DNA from 4 places in the Streptomyces sp. NPDC003284 genome. Region 4 is predicted to be linked to each of the others. Evidence: riboswitches for the same ligand, from Rfam matches in the RefSeq annotation. Region 4 holds a riboswitch; each other region holds the start of a gene.
The links. A riboswitch is a leader RNA that binds a small molecule or an ion and turns the genes downstream of it on or off. The one in region 4 is predicted to bind cyclic di-AMP.
Positions count from the first base shown of each region.

Region 1 (4,570 bases), on a different contig from region 4:
ACGCGCGCTTGCCGTCGGGGAGTTCGAGCGGTTCGCGACCGTTCCAGGTGAGTTCCAAGAGCGAGCCGCGCTGGCCGGGCTCCGGTCCGCTCACCGTGCCCGACCCGTACAGGTCGCCGGTGCGCAGGGAGGCGCCGTTGACCGTCATGTGGGCGAGCTGCTGCGCGGCCGTCCAGTACATCGTGGAGAACGGCGGCTCGGACACCGTGTGGCCGTTGATCGCGACGGAGATCCGCAGGTCGTAGCCGCCAGGCTCCTCGCCGGTGTCGTCCAGGTAGGGCAGCAGCGGGTGCGTGCGGTGCGGCGGGTCCGTCCGCGCGTCCTCCAGCGCGTCCAGCGGGGTGATCCACGCCGACACGGAGGTGGCGAAGGACTTGCCGAGGAACGGGCCGAGCGGGACGTACTCCCACGCCTGCACGTCCCGCGCCGACCAGTCGTTGAGCAGGCACAGCCCGAACACGTGCTCGCGGAAGTCCGCCAGCGCCACCGGCTGCCCGGCCCGCGAGGGCACCCCGACCACGAAGCCGACCTCGGCCTCGATGTCCAGCCGGACCGACGGGCCGAACACGGGCGCGGGGTCGGCGGGGCCCTTGCGCTGTCCCGAGGGGCGTACGACGTCCGTGCCCGAGACGACGACCGTCCCCGAGCGGCCGTGGTAACCGATCGGCAGGTGCTTCCAGTTGGGGGTGAGGGAGTCCTCGGCGTCCGGGCGGAAGATCTGCCCGACGTTGCGCGCGTGGTTCTCGGACGCGTAGAAGTCGACGTAGTCCGCGACCTCGAAGGGCAGGTGCAGGGTCACCGAGGAGAGCGGGTGCAGGAAGGGGGCCACGGTCTCCTGGTGCGCGGGCACCGTCACCCACGCCGTCAGCGCGCGCCGCACGTCCGACCAGGCGGTGCGGCCCGCGGCGAGCAGCGGGTTCAGGGTCGGCCGCGCGAGCAGGGCGGCGTACGGGGAGCCGAGTGCCAGCGCCGCCGCACCCGCGTCGAGGACGTGGTCGCCGAGCCGGACGCCCACGGTCCGCTCCTGCGATCCGGCGCGCGAGAAGACACCGTAGGGAAGGTTGTGCGGACCGAAGGGGTCGCCCTCGGGGACCTCGAAGGGGGGCATCGGGTACTGCCTCTCTTTCGTGTGCCGGTGTTCCATGGGGGACATGGGTGTCTGGCCACACGTTCATGTGGTCGCGCCACACGTTACGGGGGAGGCCGCTGTCTTGGGCAGGGTCCGAGGAGTCTCCCGACGACACGGCGGAGGGACGTCGTCCGGTTTCCGCCCGTCACCCGCCTGGCGGATCCGTATTCTCTGATCATGCCCGCATCCGCTGCCCCCGCGTACGCCCTCATCGCCACCGACCTGGACGGCACGCTGCTGCGCGGCGACGACTCCGTGTCCGGGCGGACCCGCGCCGCGCTCGGCCGGGCGGCGGCGGCCGGTGCCCGGCACCTCGTCGTCACCGGACGGCCGGCGCCGCGGGTCCGCCCGCTGCTGAGGTCCCTCGGCGGCACCGGGCTCGCGGTGTGCGGCCAGGGCGCCCAGCTCTACGACGCCGGGGCCGACCGCATGCTGTGGTCGGTCACGCTCGACCGGGAGACGGCCGAGACCGCGCTCGGCAAGATCGAGGCGGAGGTGGGTGAGGTGTACGCGGCGGTCGACCAGGACGGCGTGGACGGCCGCACGCTCATCGAGCCGGGGTACCGCATGCCGCACCCGACGCTGCCCGCCGAGCGGGTCGGGCGGCGCGAGGAACTGTGGCGCGCGCCCATCAGCAAGGTGCTGCTGCGCCACCCCCGGCTGTCCGACGACGAGCTGGCGGCGGCGGCCCGCGGCGCGGTCGGCCCGCTCGCCTCGGTGACCATGTCGGGCCCGGGGACCGTCGAGCTCCAGCCCTGCGGCATCACCAAGGCGACCGGTCTCGCGCTGGCCGCGGCGCGGCTGGGACTCGGCCCCGGGGACGCCCTCGCCTTCGGCGACATGCCGAACGACATCCCCATGTTCCGGTGGGCGGCCCGGGGGGTGGCGATGGCGGGTGCCCACCCGGAGCTGAAGGCGGTCGCCGACGAGGTCACCACGTCGAACGAGGACGACGGCGTCGCCGTCGTCCTCGATCGTCTGTTCGTCTGAGCCCGCCGCGTGCCGGCCGGCACGCGGCTGCCCGTCAGTACGCGCTGTTGACGTTGTCGATGGAGCCGTAGCGCGCGGCGGCGTAGTTGCAGGCGGCCGTGATGTTGGCGACCGGGTCGTAGATGTCGAACGACGTGCCGGCCACGTGGTAGGCGTTGAAGGTCGGCTGGATGACCTGGAGCAGGCCCTTGGAGGGGATGCCCGCGGCGGCGTTGGAGTCCCAGTTGTTGATGGCCAGCGGGTTGCCGGAGGACTCGCGCATCACATTGCGGTGGATGCCGTTGTACGTGCCGGGAATGCCCTTCTGGGCCATGACCGCGAGCGACTCGCGGATCCATCCGTCCAGGGTGTTCGGGTAGGCGACCGTGCTCGCCGTGGTGGCGGTGGCGGCGGTCGGGGTGGCCGCGGAGGCGCCGGACGCCCCGATCAGCGGCAGGGCGAGGATCGCGGCACCGGTGCCGGAGACGGCGAGGGTGCGGACGAGACGAGCGGCGCGGGAGCGGCTGGGACGACGTGCAGACATGGGGATTTCCTCTCCGTCGCCTGCGAGGTGAGCTGTCGGGTTCGGGCGGGGAGGTGCCCGGCCGGCTCCGGAGAGCACGGCTTCACCCCGAGCCGTTCCGGCGCGGCGTACGACGTAGGACGTACGGCGCTCCGGCCCGGCGACTTACCTGGGTCCCCCGCTCCTGCCATGAGCTGTCGGTGGGTGGTCATCGAGCGCTGGCAGGATTCGGCGTCCGCTCGACTGGCCCGGAACGTATGCGAGAGCACATGTCCCGAACAAGTACCTGATGCATACATCGTCCTAGTTGACCTTGATCCAGGGCATTTTGGCCGCTTGATCCTTTGCGATTGCCAAGGGTCAACTCGCTTGCGGGGGACGGGGAGCGGGGGGTCGGCGGGCCGTGGCGGGGGGTGGAGGTGCGCGTGATGCAGCTCACGGAATAATCCGGCCAGGAGCATTTGCCCCCAAGGGGAATTGAAATACTAATAAGGGTAAATCGGACTCGTAGGGCTGGAAGTGACGGGCATCACGGTCGGTGAGGCCCTGGCCCTGTTCGTACGTACGTGGGCACGGGCGGCGTGTAGGAGGAGAGTGGGCGCGGTGGGGGGAGTGAGGGAGGAGGCTGGAGGAGGGGGAAGTGGGGGAGGGGGAAGGTGGAAGGGGGGCGGGGGTGGCGAGGGAGAGGCAGGGAAGAGCAAGTCGATAAATATCTGTTCATACGTGGTGATCGAAAACATATCGGTCGTGATCCGATACCACCTGGCCTGTATCGGTGGGCGCTATCGGTGATCGAAACGTGACCGGATACGCTGACTTGAGTGATGGCAGCGACCTATCGACAAACCGTGTAAGCGCCAGCAGACACCAGCAGACAGGAGACCCCTCGTGACCGTCGTCGGGCCGTTCGGGCTGAGCGTGCGGGACCAGGCTCTCGAAGCCGATGTCCAGGCCGGATTGGCGGCTGTCGAGGAAGGGCTGCTCGAAGCCACCAAGAGCGAGGTCCCGTTCATCACGGAGGCCGCCCAGCACCTCGTCAAGGCGGGCGGCAAGCGGTTCCGGCCGCTGGTCGTGATGCTCGCGGCCCAGTTCGGCGACCCCGACGCGCCGGGAATCGTGCCCTCGGCCGTGGTCGTGGAGCTGACCCACCTGGCCACGCTCTACCACGACGACGTGATGGACGAGGCCGCCGTGCGGCGCGGGGTGGCCAGCGCCAACACCCGCTGGAACAACGCGGTCGCGGTCCTCACCGGCGACTTCCTCTTCGCCCGCGCCTCCCAGATCCTCGCGGACCTCGGCCCGGAGGCCGTCCGGGTCCAGGCGCTCGCGTTCGAACGGCTCGTCACCGGGCAGATCCTGGAGACCGCCGGACCGCAGGACGGCCGGGACCCGGTCGACCACTACCTGGACGTGCTGGGCGGCAAGACCGGTTCGCTGGTGGCTGTCTCGTGCCGGTTCGGCGCGATGATGTCCGGCGCCGACGAGAGGGTCGTGGACGTGCTGACGCAGTACGGGGAGCGGCTCGGCGTCGCCTTCCAGCTCGCGGACGACGTGCTCGACATCGCCTCCGACTCCCGGGAGTCCGGCAAGACCCCCGGCACCGACCTGCGCGAGGGCGTCGCCACGCTGCCGGTGCTGCGGCTGCGCGAGCGCGCCGCCCGGCTCGGGCTCGCCGAGGACATCGCGCTGTGCGAACTGCTCGACTCCGACCTGAGCGACGACGCCCGGCACGCCGAGGCGCTGACCGCGCTGCGCGCCCATCCCGCGCTCGAACAGGCCCGGCGGGACAGCGTCCGCTACGCCGAGGAGGCGCGGGCCGCGCTGGCCCCGCTGAAGGAGTGCGGCGCCAAGGTGGCCCTGCTCCAGCTGTGCGACGCGGTGGTCCACCGGGTCGGCTAGTGCACCGGGTCGGCTGGTGCACCGGGTCGGCTGGTGCACCGGGTCGGCTG
Region 1 is NZ_JBSFSI010000019.1:117,763-122,332, forward strand. Features, by position in the region: gene fahA (fumarylacetoacetase) at 1-1,108, opposite strand, end outside; gene ACWDYF_RS30600 (HAD-IIB family hydrolase) at 1,307-2,119, shown strand; gene ACWDYF_RS30605 (transglycosylase SLT domain-containing protein) at 2,154-2,642, opposite strand; cyclic di-AMP (ydaO/yuaA leader) riboswitch at 2,645-2,834, opposite strand; gene ACWDYF_RS30610 (polyprenyl synthetase family protein) at 3,510-4,520, shown strand.
Region 1: it holds a riboswitch for cyclic di-AMP, as region 4 does, so the genes downstream of both, ACWDYF_RS30605 (transglycosylase SLT domain-containing protein) here and ACWDYF_RS17580 (M23 family metallopeptidase) in region 4, are expected to answer to the same signal.

Region 2 (4,570 bases), on a different contig from region 4:
TCGCCCGCCGCGGTGTTCCTGGCCGCCGGCTACACCGAGTCGCTGTTCCTCGCCCTGGCGCTCCCGGCCTGGCTCGCGGCCAAGCGCGGCAACTGGCCGCTCGCCGGACTGCTCGGCGCGGCGGCCACCACCGTCCGGGTCAGCGGTCTGTTCCTGGCCGCCGCGCTCGCCGTCGAACTCCTGACCGCCGTACGCGCGCAGGCTCGGGCGGACGGCTCGGACGGCTCGGACGGCTCGGACGGCTCGGACGGCTCGGACGGCTCGGACGGCTCGGACGGCTCGGGCGGCACGCCGCTCGCCCGTCGGCTGCTCCCGCTCGGCTGGTGCCTGCTGCCCGCCGTGCCCGCCGCCGTCTACACCGGCTACCTGCGGGCGCACACCGGTGACTGGATGGCCTGGAAGCACGCCGAGGAACGCGGCTGGTACCGGGACTTCCACACCCCCGCCGAGTCCCTCCGCAACACCTGGCACAACGCCTTCGGCCACCTCCAGAGCACCGGGTACGCCGTCGAGTTCCAGCTGGAGCTGGCGGCCATGGCGGTCGGGGTACTGCTGCTCGCCGTGCTGCTGGTCCGCCGCCGCTGGCCGGAGGCCGTGTTCATCGCCCTCAACCTGTGGGCCCTGGGCACGTCCTACTGGTACCTCTCCGTGCCCCGCGCCACCCTGATCTGGTGGCCGCTGTGGACCGGCCTGGCCCACTGGAGCCTGCGGCGGCGCTGGGTGAAGGACGCGTACGTCGGGGTGGTCGCGCCGCTGACGGCGGTGCTCGCGGTGACGTTCACCTCGGGACACTGGACCGGGTGACGCCACCGGGCCGGTGCTCCGCCGGGGGACGTGCGCGCCCGGACCCAGGGGCGGACGGTGAGGTTCCGGACGGGGCCGCGAGGATGGACGGGTAGAAACCGAGCGCCCCCACGCCTCCGAGTCCGTCCGCCTCCGAGAAAGAGTGCGCCCCGATGCCCCTGCCCCATGTCCTGCTGTCCGCCGCCGTCTCCCTGGACGGCTGCCTGGACGACACCGGCCCCGACCGCCTGCTGCTGTCCGGCGCCGCCGACTTCGACCGGGTCGACGCGGTGCGGGCCGCCTCCGACGCCATCCTCGTCGGCGCCGGCACCCTGCGCGCCGACAACCCCCGCCTGCTGGTCAACGCGCCCGAGCGCCGCGCGGCCCGGGTCGCCGCCGGCCGGCCGGAGCATCCGCTGAAGGTCACGGTCACCGCCACCGGCGAGCTGGACCCGCGGGCGCGCTTCTGGCACACGGGCGGCGAGAAGGCCGTCTACACGACCGACGAGGGCGCCGAACGGCTGCGCCGCGCGGGCGTCGGTACGGCCCCCGGATCCGAGGATCCCGATGCCGCGTCCCCCGCCCCCGGCGCCGCCCCCGCCCCCGCCCCCGGCGCCGCCTCCGTCTCCGTCGTCCCGCTGGGCGCGGCGCTCGACTGGCGGCGCCTGCTGGAGCACCTGCACGACGTGCGCGGGGTGCGCCGGCTCATGGTCGAGGGCGGCGGCACGGTGCACACCCAGTTGCTGAGGCAGCAGCTCGCCGACGAGCTCCAGCTCGTGGTCGCGCCGCTGATCGTCGGGGACCCGGCGGCGCCCCGCCTGTTCGGGCCGGGCGCGTACCAGGCCGGACGGCTGCGGCTGCTGGAGACCCGGGCCCTCGGGGACGTCGTCCTCATGCGCTACGAGCCCACGGCCCCCGGCACCGGGACCGGCGCCGTGCCCGCTGACCGGCACTGGCTGCGGATCGCCTGCGAGCTGGCCGCGCAGTGCCCGCCCTCGCGCACGGCGTTCAGCGTGGGCGCGGTGGTGGTCGCGGCGGACGGCACCCAGCTGGCCCGGGGCCACTCGCGGGAGGCCGGTGACCCGGTGGTGCACGCGGAGGAGGCCGCGCTCGCCAAGATCGACCCGGCGGACCCGCGGCTGCCCGGGGCCACGGTGTACAGCAGCCTGGAACCGTGCGCCCGACGCGCCTCCCGGCCGCGGCCGTGCGCCCGGCTGATTCTGGACGCGGGGGTGCGGCGGGTGGTCACGGCGTGGCGGGAGCCGGACACCTTCGTGGAGTCCGCCGACGGCTCCGGGGTGCTGGCGGCCGGGGGCGCGGACGTCGTGGTGCTGCCGGAGTTCGAGGCCCTGGCCAAGGAGCCGAACCGGCACCTGCCGTAACGCGTGTGCAATCCATCCCGCAGGTGATGTACAGTTATCTCAACGACGCGGGGTGGAGCAGCTCGGTAGCTCGCTGGGCTCATAACCCAGAGGTCGCAGGTTCAAATCCTGTCCCCGCTACTGAAGACTCAGGGCCGGAATCCGGAAACGGATTCCGGCCCTGAGTGTTTTCCGGGCTTCCCGCAGTCTCCCGAGGTCTCCCGCAGTCTCCTGCGGTCTTCCGTGGTCTCCCGCGGCATGCGTTCCCGCTCTCGGTCGCTCCTTGATCGATGTCACCTCGTGTGACCGTCCTGTGTCCGTCCGCATAACAACTGACACACCATCACTTCTCTCGTGGGCGCCCGCGCCGTCGTCGCGCGCCGGAAATGGCCTGAAGTTCAGTCAACTCGCCCTGGTTTCGTCACCTCTGGGGTGTACGTCTTGGCCAAAAAGGTTTAATGATCAAGGCGGGCGGCTTGGAATCGGAGGCCCGGGTCTATTAACGTTCGATAACGCAGCGCGGTCGTCCCAGCCGTCATCAGAGGCGGCTCCGTGCGCGCGCGCCGAATCCCGCAAGGGAACCGGGGAACCACCAACTTGGGGTGAATCGGGCATCATCCGCCGTATCCGTACGGCCGGTTGACGCGCGTAGGAGACCTTCCCGCTCCGAACCCGTCAGCTAACCCGGTAGGCGAGACGGAAGGAAAGGAGCACGCCCGCGTGGCGTCCAACCGGCCTGCCCCAGAAGCCCCGTTCGTGCCGAGCCAGCGCACCGAGTCCTTCGGCTACGGCGGCCGGACCCCCGACGAGGGCCCCGTGGAGGAGTGGAACCCCACCGAGGACTCCCTCCGCCCCGTGCGCGGCCGGCACCGCGTCGCCAAGCAGCGCGGCGGCGGGCTGGCCCGCAGCTCCACCGTGCTCGGCGTGGGCGTCATAGCGGCCGTCGGCGCGGGCGGCATGGCCAGCGCCAACACCGGCAAGCCGCCGGTCGCGATCTCGCTGCCCGACGTGCCGGACCTGCACGCGCTGCCCGCCTCCGTCGGCTCCCTCTTCGACGGCGGCTCCGCCAAGGAGCACCACGAGGGCTCCGCCACCGCGCTCAGCGACGTCACCGCCGCACCGGCCGGGACGGCGGCCGCTCCCCGTGCCGCGTCCGGCGCGGGCGAGGCGCTGCGCAACCGGATCATGGCCCAGGCCGAGCAGCAGCAGGCCCAGGTCGTGGCCAAGGCCGAGGCCGCCACCGAGCAGGCCGCCGTCCAGCGCGCCGCCCGGCAGGCGGACGAGGCCGCCGCCGAGGCGAAGCAGAAGGCCGAGGCCAAGGCCGCCGCCGAGAAGAAGAAGGCGGAGGAGGAGGCCCGGAAGAAGGCCGAGGCGGCGCGGCTGGCGGAGCTGGCCAAGCAGTACACGCTGCCGACCTCCTCGTACACGATCACCTCCACCTTCGGCCAGGCCGGCTCCATGTGGTCCTCCGGGCACCACACCGGCCTCGACTTCGCCGCGCCCACCGGCACCCTGATCAAGGCGATCCACAGCGGTACCGTCACCGAGGCCGGCTGGGCGGGTGCCTACGGCTACCGCACGATCCTCACCCTGGACGACGGCACCGAGCTGTGGTTCTGCCACCAGTCGTCGATCAGCGTGAGCGCCGGGCAGAAGGTCGCCACCGGCGAGGTCATCGGCCGGGTCGGCGCCACCGGCAACGTCACCGGGCCGCATCTGCACCTGGAGGTCCACCCGGGCGCCCAGGCGTCCGGCATCGACCCGATGGCCTGGCTCCAGGCCAAGGGCCTCAACCCCTGATGCCGCTGATGCCCGGTCCATCCGCCTGATTCCCTGATCCCCCCGCTCGCCTGATCCCCCGGGCGGGGGCCCCGCTGCGGGCGCGCCGCCAGCCGTCCGGGTGGTTTGCGCAAGCTTTGCGCCCGGGACCGGCGGGGCGCGGAATGGGCTGCTCCGCCGGGGGCGTTGATGGATCACATGACTTCTCTGCACAAGCTGGGCTCGTCCGACCTCCAGGTCTTCCCGCTCGCCCTCGGCGGCAACGTCTTCGGCTGGACCGCCGACCAGGAGCGGTCCTTCGCCGTCCTGGACGCCTACACGGCGGCCGGCGGCAACTTCCTGGACACAGCCGACTCCTACTCGGCCTGGGTGGAGGGCCACCAGGGCGGCGAGTCCGAGACGATCATCGGCAAGTGGATCAAGGAGCGCGGCAACCGCTCCGACATCGTCATCGCGACCAAGGTCAGCCAGCACCCCGACTTCCAGGGCCTGTCCGGCGCCAATATCAAGGCCGCGGCCGACGCCTCCCTCAAGCGGCTGGGCACCGACCACATCGACCTGTACTACACGCACTTCGACCGGCCCGAGGTGCCCGTCGAGGAGATCATCGGCGCCCTGGACGAACTGGTGCGGGCGGGCAAGGTGCG
Region 2 is NZ_JBSFSI010000003.1:22,119-26,688, reverse strand. Features, by position in the region: gene ACWDYF_RS07110 (mannosyltransferase family protein) at 1-804, shown strand, start outside; gene ACWDYF_RS07105 (dihydrofolate reductase family protein) at 957-2,165, shown strand; tRNA gene ACWDYF_RS07100 (tRNA-Met) at 2,212-2,285, shown strand; cyclic di-AMP (ydaO/yuaA leader) riboswitch at 2,696-2,853, shown strand; gene ACWDYF_RS07095 (M23 family metallopeptidase) at 2,865-3,944, shown strand; gene ACWDYF_RS07090 (aldo/keto reductase) at 4,122-4,570, shown strand, end outside.
Region 2: it holds a riboswitch for cyclic di-AMP, as region 4 does, so the genes downstream of both, ACWDYF_RS07095 (M23 family metallopeptidase) here and ACWDYF_RS17580 (M23 family metallopeptidase) in region 4, are expected to answer to the same signal.

Region 3 (4,570 bases), on a different contig from region 4:
CCGCGCGAGGACCAGGACGACTTCCGGGACTGGGCGGGCATGATGATCCGTCACGGCAAGGGCCCCCGGGGCGGAGTGGCCCGGTCGGTGAAGAAGATGCGCGGCTATCTGGCCGAGCTGATCCACCGCAAGCGGGCCGCCCTGCCCGCCGAACCGGAGCCGGGCGAGGACCTCATCTCCGGGCTCATCCGCGCCTCCGACCACGGCGAGCACCTCACGGAGAACGAGGCCGCCGCGATGGCGTTCATCCTTCTCTTCGCCGGTTTCGAGACGACCGTCAACCTCATCGGCAACGGCATGTACGCCCTGCTCACCCACCCCGGTCAGCGGGCGCGGCTCCAGGAGTCGCTGGCCGCGGGGGAGAGCGGACTGCTGGAGACCGGCGTCGAGGAGCTGCTGCGCTACGACGGGCCGGTGGAGCTGGCCACCTGGCGGTTCGCCACCCGGGCGCTCACGCTCGGCGGACAGGACATCGCCGCGGGCGATCCGGTGCTGGTGGTGCTGGCCGCCGCCGACCGCGACCCGGAGCGGTTCTCCCACCCCGACACGCTCGACCTCGCCCGCGGCGACAACCAGCACCTGGGGTACGGGCACGGCATCCACTACTGCCTGGGCGCCCCGCTCGCCCGCCTGGAGGGGCAGACCGCGCTGGCCACCCTGCTGACCCGGCTGCCGGACCTGCGTCTCGACGCGGAACCGGCCGAACTGCGCTGGCGCGGCGGGCTCATCATGCGCGGACTGCGGACTCTCCCGGTCGGCTTCACCCCCGTCCCGGTTCCCGCCCCTGCCCCCGCCGCCGCCCCGGCCCCCGCCCCCGGGACGACCACCGGGAACGGCCCCGTTCCCGGGCGCTGACGGCGGTGAACATGACGCGTGTTCAACTATGTGATGTTCATGTGATCTGCGCGGCATGAACTTGTGACAAGTGATCGTCACCCGATACTTTCACCCATCAGCGTGACGCCGGGGCCCTCCCGTCCCGCCGCCGCGCCGTCACTGCCGTCGTGCGAAAGGTCTCCAGATGCTCTCCGGGAACGGTCGTCACCGTCGCCCCCGCCAGGCTCCGGCCCTCCTCGTCGCCGCCGGAGTGACCGGCTCGGCCATCGCCATCCCGCTGGTCGCCGCGTCCGGCGCCAGCGCCGCCGACGGCACCACCTGGGACAAGGTGGCGCAGTGCGAGACCGGCGGCTCCTGGAGCGCCGACAACGGCCACGGCTACTACGGCGGCCTGATGCTCACCCAGGACGACTGGGAGGCGTACGGCGGCCTCTCCTACGCGGCCAGCGCCGACCAGGCCAGCCGCTCCCAGCAGATAGCCGTGGCCGAGAAGATCCTCGCCGACAAGGGGCCCGGCACCTGGCACACCTGCGGGCTGCTGGCCGGGCTCACCAAGAGTTCCGGTACGGCCGACGTCGACACGGGCGTGGGCGGCGACTCCTCGACGTCCGGCGACGGATCCACCTCGTCGGACAAGGACGGCAAGGGCGACAAGGGAGATAAGGAAGGCAAGGGGGACAAGGACGACAAGGGGTCCACCTCGTCCGGAACCTCCGGCTCCACGGGCAAGGGCGGTGACTCCGGCGGCTCCGGCGGCTCCGACGCGTCCGGGAAGCCTCGTACCGGCGAGGGCGGTCTGTCCGACTCGCCCCAGGACGCCGACAACTCATCCGGTTCGTCCGGCTCTTCGCCGGACACCACCCAAACGCCCGGATCCTCGCACGGGACCGACGCGTCGCACGGCGCCACCACCGGACCGTCCGACGGCCCTTCCTCGCCCGCGAAGACGGGCGGTCCGGCCGGGTCCGGCACCTCTCACGGCACCGGCACGCCCGACGCCACCTCGTCCACGGGCACCGGGGACCAGGATCGTGACAACTCCGGCGATGCGGACAACTACGTCCAGGACATCGGCTCTTCGGCGCTCGTCGACACCGGCGCGCTCGGCTCCGGCGGCCGCCACCGCGGCGGCAGCGCCGACGAGGGCGCGACAGGCGGCGCCGCGGACGCCACGGGCGGGCGGCACGCCTCCGGGGGCGGCGGCGCGCACGCCTCGTCCGCCGACTCCTACACCGTGCGCACCGGCGACTCGCTCACGTCCATCGCCGACTCCTTCGGCCTGCACGGCGGGTGGCACACGCTCTATGACGCCAACAAGGGCGCCATCGGGGCCGACCCGGACCACATCGTCGCCGGTCAGAGCCTGGATGTCCCCACCGAAAACGCCCAAAAGTAGCGGGAGTTCACGTCACACTTCGCCTTGTATGTCCTATTCGGTGAAAGTGTGGGATGAGTCTCAGAAGCCCTGATCGTCTTTGAAATCCGGCGGATCACCTGTCTACGGTCATGACCGCTCGCCACCGCGAGCCCCGGCTGCCGCAACGCCGAATCCTGCCAGCGGCCGTACGGGAACAGTCGTCGCGTCAAGCGCCGCAGGCAGGAGCGGGGGACCCAAGGTAAGTGCCGCGCCGGGCAGTTGACCGGAGCGGCTGGGGGTGAAGCCGTGCCTCTCGGAAGGCACGGCCGGGCAACTCAACCGGCCCGAACCCGACAGCTCACCTCGCAGGCGTCGGTGAGGGGATCCTTCCATGCTGTTTTCCGGCAAGGGCAAGCACCGTCGTCCGTCCAAGGCCACTCGCGCCATCGCACTCGCCGGTGTCACCGGCGTCGCCGTCGCCGGTCCGCTGATGGCGGCCGGCAACGCCTCCGCCGCCACCGCCTCCGAGTGGGACGCGGTCGCCCAGTGCGAGTCCGGCGGCAACTGGTCGATCAACACCGGCAACGGCTTCTACGGCGGCGTCCAGTTCACCAACTCCACCTGGGCCGCCTTCGGTGGCACCGCCTACGCCCCGCGCGCCGACCTGGCCAGCAAGTCCCAGCAGATCGCCATTGCCGAGAAGGTCCTCGCGGGCCAGGGCAAGGGCGCCTGGCCGGTGTGCGGCAAGGGCCTGTCCGGCGCCGCGTACTCGGGCGGCAGCTCCTCGTCGTCCTCCTCTTCCTCGTCGTCCTCGTCGTCTTCTTCCTCCTCCTCTTCGTCGTCCTCCTCTTCGTCGTCCTCGTCGAAGAAGAGCAGCACCACGACCCGCTCCACCGAGCAGCAGGCCGCGGGCCGCTCCGCCGACCGCCCGGCGCCGAAGAAGACCGTCACCACCCCCACCGGCAAGAAGGTGAAGAAGGGCGACGGCGAGTACAAGGTGACCGCCGGCGACTCGCTCAGCTCCATCGCCGCCGCCCACCACGTCCAGGGCGGCTGGGAGAAGCTCTTCCAGCTGAACAAGGACATCGTCGACGACGCCGACCTCATCTACCCGGGCCAGCAGCTGCACCTGAAGTAAGGCGCGGCGGCCACCGCCCCACCCCCCCCGTCCCCACGGGCTCCCCGCCCCGGCGCGTTCTCCCCCGTACGCGCCGGGGCGGGGGCATTTCACCTTCCGTTCGGACCCCCGTTCCCGTCTTCTTTGTTCCGTGCTGAAACAATGTGTACGGTCACTCTGTCCACGGGACGGTCGGTCGGCCGGTCGGCGGCCCGGGACGGTTAGGCTCTAGTCGCTCGGCTCACAAGCCCCGCACTTTCAGCGTCACATCCACGAAGGAGATGCTCGTGCCGTCCATCGACGTCGTCGTAGCCCGGGAAATCCTGGACTCCCGAGGCAACCCCACGGTCGAGGTCGAGGTCGGCCTCGACGACGGCAGCACGGGTCGTGCCGCCGTCCCCTCCGGCGCCTCCACGGGCGCCTTCGAGGCCATCGAGCTGCGTGACGGTGACCCCAACCGTTACCAGGGCAAGGGCGTCGAGAAGGCCGTCCTCGCCGTCATCGAGCAGATCGGCCCGGAGCTCGTCGGCTACGACGCCACCGAGCAGCGCCTGATCGACCAGGCCATGTTCGACCTGGACGCGACCGACAACAAGGGCTCGCTCGGCGCCAACGCCATCCTCGGCGTCTCCCTCGCCGTCGCGCACGCCGCCTCCGAGGCGTCCGACCTCCCGCTCTTCCGCTACCTGGGCGGCCCCAACGCGCACCTGCTCCCGGTGCCGATGATGAACATCCTGAACGGCGGCTCGCACGCCGACTCCAACGTGGACATCCAGGAGTTCATGATCGCCCCGATCGGCGCGGAGTCCTTCTCCGAGGCCCTGCGCTGGGGTGCCGAGGTCTACCACACCCTCAAGAAGGTCCTGAAGAACAAGGGTCTGGCCACCGGTCTGGGCGACGAGGGCGGCTTCGCCCCGAACCTGGGCTCCAACCGCGAGGCCCTGGACCTGATCCTGGAAGCGATCAAGGAAGCCGGTTACACCCCCGGCGAGCAGATCGCCCTCGCGCTCGACGTCGCCGCCTCCGAGTTCTACAAGGACGGCAAGTACCTCTTCGAGGGCAAGGAGCGTTCCGCCGCCGAGATGACGGAGTACTACGAGGAGCTGGTCGCGGCCTACCCGCTGGTCTCCCTGGAGGACCCGCTGTTCGAGGACGACTGGGCCGGCTGGAAGGTCCTCACCGACCGTCTCGGCGAGAAGGTCCAGATCGTCGGTGACGACCTGTTCGTCACCAACCCCGAGCGCCTGGCCCGCGGTATC
Region 3 is NZ_JBSFSI010000005.1:83,542-88,111, reverse strand. Features, by position in the region: gene ACWDYF_RS12775 (cytochrome P450 family protein) at 1-855, shown strand, start outside; gene ACWDYF_RS12770 (transglycosylase family protein) at 1,022-2,233, shown strand; cyclic di-AMP (ydaO/yuaA leader) riboswitch at 2,416-2,581, shown strand; gene ACWDYF_RS12765 (LysM peptidoglycan-binding domain-containing protein) at 2,586-3,332, shown strand; gene eno (phosphopyruvate hydratase) at 3,599-4,570, shown strand, end outside.
Region 3: it holds a riboswitch for cyclic di-AMP, as region 4 does, so the genes downstream of both, ACWDYF_RS12765 (LysM peptidoglycan-binding domain-containing protein) here and ACWDYF_RS17580 (M23 family metallopeptidase) in region 4, are expected to answer to the same signal.

Region 4 (4,570 bases):
GGCCCTGGTGGGCGTCCTGCACCAGGAAGGCGACCTCGGCCTCGTCGGCGGGCGCCGGGCCGGGCGCTCCGGCGGGGCCGATGCGGTCGTAGCGTACGGTGGCGATGAACTCGCCGCCGACGGTGGCCGCGAGCCCCACCCGGTCCACGAAGTCATGGTGCGTGAAGCGGTGGACGTCCTTGGCGGACAGGCGCGGGTAGGGCGCGAAGAAGCGGTAGTACTTGGACTCGTCCGACACCTGCTCGTAGAAGCTGACCAGCCGGTCGGCGTCCTCGGCGGTGATGGGCCGGATCCGTGCCGTGCCCCCGTCGCGCAGCACCACGTCGGCCTCCCAGTGGGCGGGGTACGCATGCCGGTCCGACGAGGTCTGCATGGGGCCCAGCGTACGGCTCGCCCCGGGCGGCGGCGCGAGGCGGTGTGTGGCGTACCCACACGGTGCCGCACGTATGGGAAACTGGTCTAGACAACCTGCTACACCTGAAGGGCAGCATCACATGGCTGAGCGCCGCGTCAACGTCGGCTGGGCCGAGGGTCTCCACGCCCGCCCCGCTTCCATCTTCGTCCGGGCCGCCACGGCCGCAGGGGTCCCCGTGACGATCGCCAAGGCCGACGGCAACCCCGTCAACGCGGCCTCCATGCTGGCCGTGCTCGGCCTGGGCGCGCAGGGTGGCGAGGAGGTCGTCCTCGCCTCCGACGCCGAGGGCGCGGAGGCCGCCCTGGAGCGGCTGGCCAAGCTGGTCGCCGAGGGCCTGGAAGAGCTCCCCGAGACCGTCTGAGCGGCCGGAGGGAACACACAGCGCGTCCGGGAACCGCGTCTCCCCCTGCGGGGCGGCGCGGTTTTCGTGTGTCCGCGTGAATTCCCCGCGCGGGAAACGGAAATAGGGCGCGGATATCGGCAGCACATTCCTTCCCGGCCCCTGCCGGTCCCTGCCGATTCCTGCCGGTTCTTTTCTACGGCACGCGTGTTAATTCCGTGTGCTCGATGTGTTGACGGGATGTTTCCGGGCGCTCGCCCGCTGCGCGGCGGTCATCCGCTCGGTGTGCAGGGCGGTCAGGGCGCGGGCGCGGGCGGCGTCGCCGCGTGCCACCGCGTCGACGATCGCCCCGTGTCCGGCCCAGGTCTCGGCCGGGTCGGCGGGGTCCGGCGCCCCGTACATCCAGGTGATCTTGTGCCGCAGCTGGGCCAGGGCGGCGGTCAGCGCGGGGCTGCCGCAGGACTGGGCCAGGGTCTCGTGGAACCAGGCGGCCAGGGACCGCAGCTCCTCGCCGCCCCCGCCCGCGGCCCGCTCCTGACCGAGCCTGACCAGGCCGCGCAGCACCTTCAGATGGCCCTCGGTGCGCCGCTGGGCGGCCCGCTCGGCGCCCAGCGGCTCCAGCAGCAGACGCATCTCCAGCAGGTCGGCGCCCTCCTGCTCGGTCGGCTCGGCCACGCACGCGCCCGCGTGCCGCCGGGTCACCACGAAGCCCTCGGCCTCCAGGGTGCGCAGGGCCTCGCGCACCGGGACGCGCGAGACGCCGTAGCGGCGGGCCAGGACCTCCTCGGTGAGCCGGCTGCCGCGCTCGTGCACCCCGGCGACGATGTCGTCCCGGATCGCCGTGCACACCGAGTGCGCCGGAACACGCATGTCCGACCTCCGTATCCCGTCCCGTGACCGTGGCCGTGTCCATGGCCGTGGCGCGCCCGTGGCGGACACGCCGCGGACGCGCATTCCGACGACTCTAGAACAATGCGCGGGAATTTCCGACGGCGTGACGGAATCCAGGGATATTTTTTGGACAGCCGGGATGCAGTGCGGCGGAGAAGAATACGGAGCGTGCCCGGAGCCGGAATTCAGACCTGCACGCCGTGCGTGCGGAGGTAGGCGATCGGGTCGACGTCCGAGCCGTACTCCGCGCCGGTGCGCGCCTCGAAGTGCAGATGCGGACCGGTGACGTTGCCCGTGGAGCCCGACACCGCGATCTGCTGGCCCGCGGCGACCTGCTGGCCCACCGTGACCCCGATGGACGACAGATGGCCGTACTGGGTGTACATGCCGTCGGCCATCCTGATGACGACCTGGTTGCCGTACGCCCCGCCCCAGCCGGTCTCCACCACCGTGCCGACGCCGACCGCGTGGACGGGGGTGCCGGTCGCGGCGTGGAAGTCGATGCCGGTGTGCGAGCCGGAGGACCACAGCGAGCCGCCGGTCTTGTAGCCGGTGGAGACGTAGGAGCCGGCGATGGGCGGCACGAAGGTGTTGAGGCGCTTGCGCTCGGCCTCGCGGTCGGCCCGCTCCTTGGCCTCGCGCGCCTGCTCGGCGCGCTCGGCGGCCAGCTTGCGCGCGGCCTGCTCGGCCTGCTTCTGCTGGGCGGCCTCCCACTGGGCGGCGGCCTGCGCGTCGACCCGCTCGGCGACGGTGTCGCCGAGGCTGATGACCGGGGTGAGGCCGGTGTCCGCGGGGGCGGGGGTCTCGGCGGCGAGGGCCGGGGAGGCGGCGAGGGTGCCGATGACGCCGGTGGTGGTGAGGGCAGCGACACCCGCCGCGCGGGCGGTGGTGCGCTGCACCCGGCCGGGACGGCGGTGCTTCCCGGTGGCGCGCGTGAACGCCATGTGGTGGCTGGTCCTTTCCTTCCCTCTCGCCTACCGGGTTAGCTGACGGGTTCGGAGCAGGAAGGTCTCCTACGGGTGCCGTGCGCGGCGCACGGTGCCCGATTCACCCCAGGGACTGAGTGGGTCCCCGGCTCCCCTGGCTCGCGCCGTACGGGGACTCGGCGATGACTGTCCGGTGCCGCGGCTGCGGCGCACTGCCCGACGAACAGCCGGACCGACGCTAGACGGGGCCGTGTTCCGCGCCCAAACGGATCCGGGTTTTTGTAGCGCACGCCACAGGGCAGACAGGGCGCCTCCTGCCCAATACGGACATGCCGGGGCCCCGGTGACGCTCCGGTCACCGGGGCCCCACGCGCGCGCGTGCCGCGCGGTGCGTCCTACTCGGCGGCGACCACGGTCACCGGGCCGACGCCGAGCGCCTCGACCGGCTCCTTGATCTGCGCCGCGTCCCCGACGAGCACCGTCACCAGGCGGTCCACCGGGAAGGCGCTGACGACCGCGGCGGTCGCCTCCACCGTGCCGGTCTGCGCGAGCTGCTGATAGAGCGTCGCCTGGTAGTCGTCGGGCAGGTGCTGCTCGACCTGGTCGGCGAGTGTGCTCGCCACGGCGGCGGCCGTCTCGTACTTGAGCGGCGCCACCCCCACCAGGTTCTGCACGGCCACGTCCCGCTCGGCCTCGGTGAGCCCCTCGGCGGCGAGCTTGCGCAGCACCGTGAAGAGGTCGTCCAGGGCCGGTCCGGTGTTCGGCGTGTCGACCGAGCCGCTGATGGCGAGCATGGCCGCGCCGGTGCCGTCGGGCGCCGAGCGCAGCACCTGGCCGAAGGACCGCACGCCGTAGGTGTAGCCCTTCTCCTCGCGCAGGACGCGGTCCAGACGGGAGGTCAGGGTGCCGCCCAGGCAGTAGGTGCCGAGCACCTGGGCGGGCCACACGCGGTCGTGCCGGTCGGGTCCGATCCGGCCGATGAGCAGCTGGGTCTGGACGGCGCCGGGGCGGTCCACGATCACCACGCGGCCGGTGTCGTCGGCGGTGACCGGCGGCACCGGACGCGGCTCGGCCGGCGAACCGGTCCAGGCGCCCAGGGTCTCGCCGAGCAGCTCGTCGAGGTCGATGCCGGTGAGGTCGCCGACGACGACCGCGGTGGCCGTGGCGGGGCGCACGTGCCGGTCGTAGAAGGCGCGGACGGCGGCGGCGTCGACGGCGGCGACGGTCTCCTCGGTGCCCTGGCGCGGGCGCGACATGCGGGCGGTGGCCGGGAACAGCTGCCGGGACAGCTCCTTGGCAGCGCGGCGGGAGGGGTTGGCCAGCTCGTGCGGGATCTCGTCGAGCCGGTTGCGCACCAGCCGCTCGACCTCGGACCCGGCGAACGCGGGCGCCCGCAGCGCGTCGGAGAGCAGCGCGAGCCCCTTGGCCAGCCGGGAGGCCGGGACCTCCAGGCTGAGCCGTACGCCGGGGTGGTCGGCGTGCGCGTCCAGGGTGGCGCCCGCGCGCTCCAGCTCGGCGGCGAAGTCCTCGGCGGAGTGCTTGTCGGTGCCCTCGGAGAAGGCCCGCGCCATGATCGTGGCGACGCCGTCCAGACCGGCCGGCTCGGCGTCCAGGGGCGCGTCGAGGAGCACCTCGACGGCGACGACCTGCTGGCCGGGGCGGTGGCAGCGCAGCACGGTGATGCCGTTGTCCAGGGTGCCGCGCCCGGGGGCCGGGAACGCCCACGGCCTGGCCTCGCCGGCCTCGGGGCGGGGGTGGAACTCCATGGTGGCCAGCTCGGTCACTTCGCCGTCTCCTCGGTGTCGTCCTGGGCGTCGGGGGTGTCGTCCTGGGCGTCGGGGGCGGTCGGCTCGTAGACGAGGACCGCGCGGTTGTCGGGGCGCAGCCGGGTCTTGGCGACCTCCTGGACCTCCTCGGGCGTCACCTCCAGGACGCGCTGGACGGCGGTGAGGGCGAGCTGCGGGTCGCCGAACAGGACGGCGAAGCGGCACAGTTCGT
Region 4 is NZ_JBSFSI010000007.1:194,618-199,187, forward strand. Features, by position in the region: gene ACWDYF_RS17565 (bifunctional acetate--CoA ligase family protein/GNAT family N-acetyltransferase) at 1-373, opposite strand, end outside; gene ACWDYF_RS17570 (HPr family phosphocarrier protein) at 495-776, shown strand; gene ACWDYF_RS17575 (GntR family transcriptional regulator) at 966-1,625, opposite strand; gene ACWDYF_RS17580 (M23 family metallopeptidase) at 1,832-2,590, opposite strand; cyclic di-AMP (ydaO/yuaA leader) riboswitch at 2,603-2,764, opposite strand; gene ACWDYF_RS17585 (M16 family metallopeptidase) at 2,968-4,356, opposite strand; gene ACWDYF_RS17590 (M16 family metallopeptidase) at 4,353-4,570, opposite strand, start outside.